DNA from 2 places in the Rhodococcus sp. C26F genome. Region 1 is predicted to be linked to the other one. Evidence: riboswitches for the same ligand, from Rfam matches in the RefSeq annotation. Region 1 holds a riboswitch; the other holds the start of a gene.
The links. Region 1 has a riboswitch for glycine ahead of ACLBYD_RS08655 (DMT family transporter). Riboswitches for the same ligand answer to the same signal wherever they lie in the genome.
Positions count from the first base shown of each region.

Region 2: it holds a riboswitch for glycine, as region 1 does, so the genes downstream of both, gcvP (aminomethyl-transferring glycine dehydrogenase) here and ACLBYD_RS08655 (DMT family transporter) in region 1, are expected to answer to the same signal.

Region 1 is NZ_JBKFBA010000005.1:66,513-72,142, forward strand. It holds gene ACLBYD_RS08635 (SatD family protein) at 143-724, shown strand; gene ACLBYD_RS08640 (hypothetical protein) at 721-1,236, shown strand; gene ACLBYD_RS08645 (DUF2945 domain-containing protein) at 1,253-1,462, opposite strand; gene ACLBYD_RS08650 (DUF2254 domain-containing protein) at 1,540-2,865, opposite strand; glycine riboswitch at 2,998-3,087, shown strand; gene ACLBYD_RS08655 (DMT family transporter) at 3,230-4,267, shown strand; gene ACLBYD_RS08660 (SPFH domain-containing protein) at 4,319-5,560, opposite strand; gene ACLBYD_RS08665 (NfeD family protein) at 5,563-5,630, opposite strand, start outside.
Region 2 is NZ_JBKFBA010000006.1:26,753-32,382, forward strand. It holds gene garA (glycogen accumulation regulator GarA) at 64-525, shown strand; gene ftsR (transcriptional regulator FtsR) at 525-1,262, shown strand; gene ACLBYD_RS09805 (bifunctional nuclease family protein) at 1,411-1,884, shown strand; gene ACLBYD_RS09810 (MerR family transcriptional regulator) at 2,126-2,752, shown strand; glycine riboswitch at 2,870-2,965, shown strand; gene gcvP (aminomethyl-transferring glycine dehydrogenase) at 3,128-5,630, shown strand, end outside.

The DNA.
Region 1 (5,630 bases):
CCCGACACACGGCAGTACAACGCTTCGATCCGGGCCGATGGCGTCCTCCCGGCTGCGGGCCGACCGAGATACCGGTCGAGGTCTGCTCGGTCGTCAAGCTTCAGGTCTTGATTATCGACAATCAAGCCTTCAAACTTGACACATGTTCGTCTTGACGGTCGACCAACGGGGCAGCCGCCGCGATGTCGACCGCGTGGCGGACCTCCTCACCGAACTGCAGGACGTTCCGCTGGTGCGGCCCTTCGATCGCACCGCGGGCGACGAGGTCCAGGCCGTCGCGGACGATCCCGCCGTCGTCGTCGATCTCGTCCTCGACCTCCTCCGGAGGGAACGCTGGAGTATCGGGGTGGGAATCGGCTCGGTGGAGACCCCGCTCCCCGAACAGACACGCGCCGGCCGCGGACCCGCCTTCGAACACGCCCGCACCGCTGTCGAACGCGCCAAGAACGCGCCCGGGCAGGTCGCGGCCGAAGGCAACGACCCCGAGGCCACCGCCGATGTCGACGCCGCGCTCACCCTGCTCGCCACCGTCGTCCTGCGCCGCACAGACCAGGGGCACGAGGCGGTCGACCTCGCTCGTCAGGGCCTGTCGCAGGCGCGGATCGCCGAGCGTCTCGGCATCAGCAAACAAGCGGTATCCCAGCGCCTCGCCACCGCCGGGTGGCAGGCCGAACTGGCCGGACGCGAACTCGTGCGCCGACTCCTGGAAAGGGCCGACCGTTGACCGTCCTCTCACTGGTGTGCTTGGCCGTCGCCGCTCTCGCACCCGCGCTCGCGCTGCGCCCGAGCCTGCCGGTATGGCCGGCCGCCTCGCTGAGCATCGCGGGTCTCGCCGGTGCCGCCCTCGCCGCCACCGCGACCATACCGGTTCAGGGAGTCGCGCTCGCGGCCACGCTGATCCTCACCGCCACGGCGGCGATCACCGGAGGCGGACCCGCGGTCCTCGTGGCGTTCCGGATCGCGCGCAGGCAACCCGACGCCGGTCCCGAGCCCACCCCTCCCCCGGGCCCGCTCCGCGGCGGACGCGTCATCGGCGTGCTCGAACGCGGCGCGGTCACCGCCTCCATCCTCGCCGGATGGCCCGAAGGGATCGCCGTCATCATGGCCGTGAAGGGTCTCGCCCGTTATCCCGAACTGCGCGAACCGAATGCCTCCGAACAGTTCATCATCGGCACGTCCACCTCTGTGCTGTGGGCGGTCGCGGTGTGCGGCGCCGGACAGGCGCTGATCACCTGACCCCGGATCTCCGCCGTCAGATCTTCTTCAGCGCACTCCCCTTGTGCATCGCGACGTGATCGGTCTTGTCGCTCCGGATCTCGTACTGCGGCTCGTCCTCGCTGCACCGCCGCGTGCGTCCCTTGAACTCCACGTCCTCCGTGTGCTCCGCGATGATGACACCCTCGACGTATCCAGCTTCGGAGTTCCATCGGACGTGGTCACCGACGGAGAAGTGGGTCGCCATGTCGTCGTCCTCCCGATCGGCCCGCTTCCTGTGACGGTCGGATAGCCGTCTCCCACCGGTCCTACACCCCAGGCCGATCAGTCCGTCCGATGCTCCGCGGGATCCGCGGAGCCCTCGGCGACGGCACGGAAACGTTCGAGGTCCTCCGGATGGAACTCGGGCCGGGCGACCACCGCGTCGACGAGCAGACGCAACTGATGTTGCAGGGCCGGCACCGACTCGGTGCGCCCCTGCTCGGAGAGATGATCGATGAGCATGCGGAGCACCCGGGCGAGCGCCGTGGCCACGTGCAGCTGCGCCGAACCGGCGTGCCGGATCTGCTCGAAGGCGTGCTCGATGTACTCGTCGGGCGACAGGATCCACGGACGCAGCAGAATCCGGCCGTCCGCACCCTCGATCGCCGGCACCGGACTGTCGGTGACCAGCAGGGTGCGTAGGAGACTGCCGAGCCGGAGCACCACCTCGGTGGCGGTTGTCGGGTCGTTGATCGCCTGACTCAGCGCACGCAGCGCGATGTCGACGAGTTGCCGCAACGCGAAGTCCACGTCCTGCTGCATGGTGCGCGCATTCGAGATCTCCACGGCCGCCTCGAGCCGCCGCAGGATCACCGCCCGTTCCGGCTTCGGATGGATCCGCAGCAGCGGTTCCCCGCAGTGGATGTACGCGCCGGGACGCGTCTCCATCCGCACGACCGAACCCGGCGGTACCACGGCGAGAACGAGTTCGGCCGGCGCCTGGGTCACCCAGCCGTCGCGCGGGGCGTGCACCGTCGCCCCCTCGGTGAAATCCGGTTCCGGCACCCGGTCGACGCGGATCTCGCGGTGCGCACTCCGGCTCGTGTTCGCGATGACCTTTTCGGCCTCCGAGGCGATGCTGCGCACCACCTCCCCGACCTGCAGACCGTGGGCCAGCCGGTTGAGATAGGCGATGATGAGCACCACGGTCGACACCGCGAGGACCACCGCGAGGGTGGTCGACAGCGTCGGGGCAGGTGCGGCGTCGTCCGCGCCGATGTGGCGCAGCGTCAGCACGCAGTAGACGAAGGTCGCCACCAGCATCCCGATCACCGTCTGGCTGGCCCGGTCCCGGATGAAGGACCGCATCACGCGCGGTGAGAACTGGCTGCTCGCCAACTGCAGGCTCACGACGGTCAACGAGAAGACGACACCGGCGGTGGTGATCGTGGCGCCCGCCACGGTGCTCAGCAGCCAGATCGCGGCGTTGCTGTTCATCTTCATGCCCCACGGGAAGGGGCCGGAGGTCCGATCGATGTAGCCGCTCACCTCCGCGAGCACGGCTCCGGCGACGACGACCAGCGCGGGCAGCGCGAACAGGCTCTCCCGGAATCGATATACGCCCGCGGCGATCCGCAACTGCATCCACGATCTCGGCAGAGCACTCATGTCGACCAAGCTAACCATCCGGTCTCCGCACCGCGGGCACTCGCAGCGAACTGTGGGCACGCGCACCGGATGTCCCCTGCGGCGCGGTCACGACGAGTCCATGAGATACTCGACGGACAACTGAACAGCCACCGAACCGCGGCGGGAGAGTCCCGCACACAGCGGGCGCCGAAGGAGCAACCTCCCCGGGAATCTCTCAGGCCCCCAGACCGCCACGGCGAGGCTCCTCTGGAAAGCAACTCTTCCGGGTTCACCGAAGGTGTAAGCGGCTCCGTCCGCGAAAGCTCTCAGGTCCGATGACAGAGCGGGGAACGACAACACCCGCTGGTGCTCGTTTCGTGCACCCTGGACCCGAGGTAGACGTGTGACCGTTTCCCTGGGCGCGCCCCTGCGCGCCGATGATGCCCTGCGCGCGCCTTCGCGCGCCGATGATGCGCTGCTCGAGCAGCGCGCCGATATTGCACCGACCGAGTCGCGTGGCCCCGTTCTCCCTCCCTCCCCCGCCCCGAAGTCGCCGCCGCGCGCGAACCGGCGACTCGGGATCGCCGCGATCGTGCTGTCCGCGACTGCGATGGGCGCCGCAGGATTGTTCGGCCGCAAGGCCACTCCCGAAGGCGCGGTGCTCGGTGAAGCACTGACGCTCGGGCGGATGGCGGTCGGAGCGATCGGCATGCTCCTCCTGATCGCGCTGTCCCGCCGCCTCGGACAGTTGCGCCGGACCCGCCTGTCCTGGTCGGTCGTCGGTGGCGGTGTCCTCCTCGGACTGTCCCTCGCGACCTATCTGTCCGCCACGGTGTTGACCGACCTGTCCCGTGCCGTGGTTCTCCATTACCTCGGCCCCGTCGTCGCGACGGCCCTCGCCCGGGTGTTCCTGAAGGAGAGGGTCGGTCGCCTCGACGCCTTGTCGATCGGCACGGCGTTCGCCGGGATGTTGCTCGCCGCCGGCCTGGTGGGCGGTGAGTCGTCCGGGGGCGAGCACGAGACGCTGGGTACCGTGCTGGGCGCGGCCTCGGGAGTCTTCTACGGCGGGGCCCTGCTGTGCTACCGCTATCGCACCGACATGCCGTCCGACGTCCGGTCCCTGTGGAACTTCGTCTTCGGTGCCGTCGCGGCAGGTGGGATGGTCGCGGTGACCCGACCCGACATGACGGGGATGACCGCGACGCACTGGTTGTGGGCCGGTGGGTTCTTCGTCGTCTGCGGTCTGTTCGCGCTGGGGCTGCTCGTCGTCGCGGGCAAGCACCTTCGTGCCGCGGAACTGTCCGGCCTGTCCTACCTCGAAGTCGTGGTCGCGCTGATGATCGGCATGGTCGCCTTCGGAGAGTCCGTGACCGTGCCCGCCGCCGCGGGCGCCGGTCTCATCGTGGTGGCGATGGCACTGCCGATGCTCGGCCGCCGATGACGAGTGGGAGGGCGCGCCGACCGGCGCGCCCTCCTACTCGAATCCGTTCCGTTACTGCTGTTGCGGCGGCTCGGCCGGCTGCTCGGATGCGTCGTTCGTCATCCAGCGCTGCGCCGGCGGCGTTGCGGGCAACGCCGACTGTCCTTCACCGGCACCCCCCTGCGTCCCCTCCGTGGCGAGACCCGTCCGAACTGCGGGGTCGACCGGCTTGCGCGCGACCGCCTCGGCTTCGGCGACGGCCTGGGCCACCTCGGGGTCGCGCTTGGTCGCGAACCAATCCTCGACCTCGGCACTGTCGTCCTCGGGCCGTTGCAGTTCCTCGTCGACAGGACTCGGTTCGAAGCGGAAGACGCCGTCCTCGCCGGGCGCGCCGAGCGTCCGCGCGAATCCTTCGAGCGCCTTGCCGAAGTCGCTCGGCACCACCCACATCTTGTTCGCATCGCCCTGGGCCATCTGCGGCAGGGTCTGCAGGTACTGGTAGGCGAGCAGCTCCGGAGTGGGCTTGCCGGCCTTGATCGCGGCGAAGACCTTCTCGATGGACTTCGCCTCGCCCTGGGCCTCGAGGTAGCGCGCCGCGCGATCACCCTGCGCGCGCAGGATCCGCGACTGCCGGTCGGCCTCGGCTTCGAGGATCGCGGCCTGCTTCGCACCCTCGGCGGAGAGGATGCGCGACTGCTTGTCGCCCTCGGCGGTCTTGATCGCGGATTCACGGTGACCCTCGGCCGTGAGGATCATCGCGCGCTTCTCGCGGTCGGCCTTCATCTGCTTCTCCATCGATTCCTGGATCGACGGCGGCGGATCGATGCTCTTGAGTTCGACCCGGGCGACACGCAGGCCCCATCGGCCGGTCGCTTCGTCGAGCACACCGCGAAGCTGACCGTTGATGGAGTCGCGGGAGGTGAGCGTCTCCTCGAGGGTCATTCCGCCGACGACGTTGCGGAGCGTGGTGACGGTGAGCTGCTCGACCGCGGCGATGTAGTTGCTGATCTCGTAGACGGCCGCCTGCGGGTTCGTGACCTGGAAGTACACGACCGTGTCGATGCTCAGCGTCAGGTTGTCCTGGGTGATGACCGGCTGCGGCGGGAACGAGACGACACGTTCGCGCAGATCGACCTTCGCGCGGATACGGTCGACGAAGGGCACCAGGAAGGTGAGCTGACCCGACGCCGTCCGGTAGTACCGGCCGAGACGTTCGATGACCGCGGCCTCCGCTTGCGGTACCAGGGATACCGATTTGGCCACGACCACCACGACCAGTGCCACCACCACGGCGAGCACGATCAGAGCTTCCATCCTCAGACACCCCTCCACACGACGGCTGTCGCGCCGTCTATCTGCATCACTGTCACTGTCGTTCCCGGCT
Region 2 (5,630 bases), on a different contig from region 1:
CGGGGCGAACGAATCAGCGACCGTCCGGGATCACCCGGGTGGTCGAACGGATAAGGAGAAACGGTGAGCGAGAACGGCAACGCGGGCTACGAGGAGACTCCTGCAGAGACCACTTCGGTATTTCGCGCCGACTTCCTGAACGAAGTGGAGGGCGCGGGTTCGGCCACCACCGAAGCGCCCGTCTCGGGTGTCGAGGGCCTGCCCGCCGGATCGGCGCTGCTGGTGGTCAAGCGGGGGCCCAATGCAGGATCGCGCTTCCTGCTCGACCAGCCCACCACCTCGGCGGGTCGGCATCCCGACAGCGACATCTTCCTCGACGACGTGACCGTCAGCCGTCGGCACGCCGAGTTCCGCCAGGACGAGGGCGAATTCCAGGTCGTCGACGTGGGAAGCCTCAACGGCACCTACGTCAACCGCGAGCCGGTCGACTCCGCCGTTCTCGCGAACGGCGACGAGGTGCAGATCGGCAAGTTCCGGCTGGTGTTCCTGACCGGTCCGCGAGGTAACCAGGGCGCAGGTAGCTGATGACCGCGGCCCGCCAGCCGGCGCCGGCCGGAATGTCGATCGGGTCGGTGCTCGACCGCCTGCGTCCGGAATTCCCGGACGTGACGATCTCGAAGATCCGATTCCTCGAGGCAGAGGGACTGATCAGCCCGGAACGCACACCCTCGGGCTACCGCCGCTTCTCGATCGCCGACTGCGAGCGTCTGCGGTACGTGCTCACCGCGCAGCGCGATCAGTACCTTCCGCTCAAGGTGATCAAGGAGCAGCTCGAGGCGATCGACCGCGGCGCCGCCACGGTGGGATCGGTCGAGACCCGGATCACCCGGCCGCGTCCGCTGGCGGTGGCCCGCGGCGAGGTCTCGCCGGAGGATCTGCGCACCGACCGCGAGATCCGGGTGAGCCGCGAGGATCTGTGCACCCGTGCCGGGATCGACGCGGCCTTCCTCACCGAGCTGGTGGGGGCGGGCCTGGTCAAGCCGGGCCCGGCCGGTTTCTTCGACGAGGACGCGGTGCTGCTCGCCCGCACGGCGAAGGCGATGGCGGAGTTCGGCCTCGAGGTTCGGCACCTGCGGGCGTTCAAGCTCGCCGCCGACCGCGAGGCCGCGCTCGTCGCGCAGATCGCCGGTCCGATCGCGAAGGGCCGCGACGCCGGGGCACGGCAGCGCGCCGAGGAGATGGTGCGCGAACTGGCCGCACTGTCGTTGACATTGCACACCTGCCTGGTGAAAGCGGCGGTGCAAGGGGCCCTCGACCGTTAGGCGACGAATTCGTCGCCGAGTGCGACCACGGCCCTACGTCGGGTGGTGACCTACGGCACCTGACGGATGCGCTGGAGGACACTAGAATTCCAGGCAGTACCTGTCGGGTGGTCCCACCACCGACGAGCAGCAGGACGGAGGCATCGCGATGAGCGAGATGCGGATAGTAGGGATTCGTATCGAACAGCCGCAGAACCAGCCTGTCCTCCTGCTGCGGGAGGTCGACGGCGATCGGTATCTGCCGATCTGGATCGGGCAGAACGAAGCGACCGCCATCGCCCTCGAACAGCAGGGGGTCGAACCGGCGCGGCCGCTGACCCACGACCTGATCAAGAACCTCCTCGAGGCGTTCGGTCACAACCTCCGCGAGGTGCGCATCGTCGACCTGCGCGAAGGGACGTTCTACGCGGATCTGGTCTTCGACGGAGGGATGCGCGTGTCCTGCCGGCCCTCCGACGGGGTCGCGGTGGCCTTGCGCATCGGCGCGCCGGTCCACGTCGAGGAACCGGTGCTCACCGAGGCAGGACTGGTCATGCCCGACGAACGGGAGGACGAGGTCGAGAAGTTCAAGGAGTTCCTCGACTCCGTCTCGCCCGACGATTTCAAGGCGACGGACGGCTGAGCGCCGTCCGTCCGCACGGCGACGAGCGTTGGCGCGCGCGTCGGCCGTGACGGTAGTAATGTCGAACGTTGCCTTCCGGTCGGCGTGTTGCAGCCCGACGCCCAACACCGGAGCGTACGCTGAGTTGATCCGCCAGGGATGACTCGGTGAGCCTGGGAGCGCTCGATGATCGGATGTGGTCGGGGGGATCCGCCAATCGATCGTTGCGAGGCAGAACTGGGCGCGCGAGAGGGAGTCAGTAGTGCGAGATCGGACGAAGGGACAGCCACTCGGCGTCGATTCCGGCGATCGCTCGAATCCGGCGCCGCGGACGAACGAGACCGACGAGATCCAACCGGGCCTGTTTCCGGACAACTCGGCGCCCGACGAGCTCGTCGGCTACCGCGTGCCCATCGCCTGCCAGATCGCGGGAATCAGCTACCGCCAGCTCGACTACTGGGCCCGCACGAATCTGGTCGTACCGTCCATCCGCGGAGCCGCCGGCTCCGGTAGCCAACGGCTGTACTCGTTCAAGGACATCCTCGTCCTGAAGATCGTCAAGCGCCTGCTCGACACCGGCGTCTCGCTGCAGAACATCCGCGTCGCCGTCGACCATCTCCGCAGCCGCGGGGTGGGCGACCTCGCGAAGATCACCCTGTTCTCCGACGGCACCACCGTCTACGAGTGCACGTCACCCGAAGAGGTCGTCGACCTGCTGCAGGGCGGACAGGGTGTCTTCGGGATCGCGGTGAGCGGCGCGATGCGCGAGCTCACCGGCAGCATCGCCGATTTCCCCGCCGAACGCGCCGACGGCGGTGGCGTCGAGGAACGCCCCGAGGACGAACTGGCGTCGCGTCGCCGCGAACGCATCAACCGCCGCATCGGCTGACCCCACCACTGATGTCGCATCGGCCGACCACATGACCGCTCCACTCCACCGCCTGCGGCACTTTCCGCACCTGCGGTATTTCGACCCCCGCGACGTGAACTAGACTCGAAGACGCGTCGCCATCACGCGGGAGAGACCCGGACACCGAGCCGGGCGCCGAAGGAGCAGCACCTCCCCGTCAATCTCTCAGGCAACCGGGACCGCGTGAGCTCCGACGTCTCTGGAAAGCGGCGGGAGCACCCGCCCGCCCACGGGGAAAGGCTCTGGCCGGCCGAATCTCTCAGGCGCTCGCTCCGCGAGCTCACGACAGAGGGGGAGGAACCACCTCGCGCGACCGCGCGCATGTGGACCTCGCCGACCAGCCCGGGAGCTGCGATGACAGATGCCGTCACCTCGAACTTCGCCGATCGCCACATCGGCCCCGACACCGCCGGCCTGAACCGGATCCTCGACGTCGTCGGAGTCGATTCCCTCGACGCCCTCGCCACCGCCGCGGTGCCGGCCGCCATCCTCGACGACCGTGCAGACAACGTGCCGACCGGCCTCGACGTCCTCGACGCGCCCCGCTCCGAGCACGACGTACTCGCCGAGTTGAAGGCACTCGCGTCGCAGAACACCGTGGCGACGTCGATGATCGGTCACGGCTACTACGACACGCTCACGCCGCCCGTGCTGCTGCGCAACATCATCGAGAACCCCGCCTGGTACACGGCCTACACCCCCTACCAGCCGGAGATCAGCCAGGGACGCCTCGAGGCGCTGCTGAACTTCCAGACCATGGTCGCCGACCTGACCGGCATGGAGATCGCGAACTCGTCGATGCTCGACGAGGCCACCGCCGCCGCCGAGGCGATGACCCTGCTGCGCCGCGCGAACCGTAAGTCCAAGAGCCCGCGCCTGGTCGTCGACGTCGACCTGTTCGCGCAGACCGCCGCGGTGCTGGCGACCCGCGCCGAACCGCTCGGCATCGAGATCGTCACGGTCGACCTCGCTGCCGACGGGCTGCCCGAGGGCGAGTTCTTCGGCGTGATCGTCCAGGTGCCCGGCGCTTCGGGACGCATCATCGACGCCGCTCCGATCATCGCGGCCGCCCACGACCGCGGCGCGCTCGTCGCCGTCGGTGCCGATCTGCTGGCCATGACCTTGATCACCCCGCCCGGGGAGCAGGGCGCCGACGCGTGCTTCGGCACCACCCAGCGGTTCGGTGTGCCGATGGGCTTCGGTGGGCCACACGCCGGCTACCTCGCCGTCGGTAGCGCCCACACCCGCACCCTGCCCGGACGCCTCGTCGGTGTCTCGGTGGACGCGGACGGCAGCCCGGCCTACCGCCTCGCGCTGCAGACCCGTGAGCAGCACATCCGCCGTGAGAAGGCCACCAGCAACATCTGCACCGCCCAGGTGCTCCTCGCCGTGCTCGCGGCCATGTACGCCTCGTACCACGGCGCCGAAGGCCTCACCGGCATCGCCCGCCGCGTCGCCGGGCACGCCCGCCGCCTCGCCGACGGTCTGCGCGCCGGTGGCGTCGAGGTTGTCCACGACGAGTTCTTCGACACCGTCCTCGTGCGCGTCCCGGGGCGCGCCGACGCCGTGCTCGCCGCCGCCCTCGAGGCGGGCATCAACCTGTACCGGGTCGACGACGATCACGTGTCGATCTCGTGCGACGAGGCCACCACCGCGGCGCACGTCGACGCGGTCCTGCGCGCCTTCGGCGTCACCGCCGGGGACGCAGCCGAGGGAACGGCGCTGCCGCAGGCCCTTGCCCGCACCAGCGAGTTCCTGCAGCACGAGGCGTTCACCCGCTACCGCACCGAGACCGCGATGATGCGTTACCTGCGGCGCCTGTCCGACAAGGACCTCGCCCTCGACCGGACGATGATCCCGCTGGGCTCGTGCACGATGAAGCTCAACGCCGCCGCCGAGATGGAGGCCATCACCTGGCCCGAGTTCGCGGGTCTGCATCCCTTCGCTCCGGCGGACCAGACGGCCGGCATCCGCCGTCTCATCGCCGATCTGGAGGACTGGCTCGCCGCGGTGACGGGGTACGACGCCGTGAGCCTGCAGCCCAACGCCGGCAGCCAGGGAGAGTACGCAGGGCTCCTCGCGATCCGTCACTACCACCTCGACCGTGGCGACACCGACCGGGACATCTGCCTGATCCCGTCGAGCGCGCACGGCACCAATGCCGCATCCGCCGTGATGGCGGGCATGCGTGTCGAGGTCGTCGCGTGCCGCCCGAACGGGGATGTCGATCTCGACGACCTGCGCGCCAAGATCGCCGACCACGGTGCGCGACTGGCCGCGATCATGATCACCTATCCGTCCACGCACGGTGTGTACGAGCACGACATCGCCGACATCTGCGGTGCCGTGCACGACGCCGGCGGTCAGGTGTACATCGACGGTGCCAACCTCAACGCTCTCGTGGGTCTGGCGCGGCCGGGCAAGTTCGGGGGCGATGTCAGCCACCTGAACCTGCACAAGACGTTCTGCATCCCGCACGGTGGCGGCGGTCCGGGCGTCGGACCGATCGGTGTCCGTTCGCATCTGGCCCCGTACCTGCCGGGCCATCCGGCGGAGCCGGGACTCGGGGGAGCGGGACCGGTCTCGGCGGCGCCCTACGGATCGGCGTCGATCCTGCCGATCACCTGGGCGTACATCAAGATGATGGGTGCCGAGGGGCTGCGTCGCGCGTCGCTGACGGCGATCGCGTCGGCCAACTACATCGCGCGTCGTCTCGACGAGTACTTCCCGGTGCTGTACACGGGGGAGACCGGCATGGTCGCCCACGAATGCATCCTCGATCTGCGTCCGCTGACGAAGGCGACGGGGGTGACGGTCGACGACGTCGCGAAGCGTCTGGCCGACTACGGCTTCCACG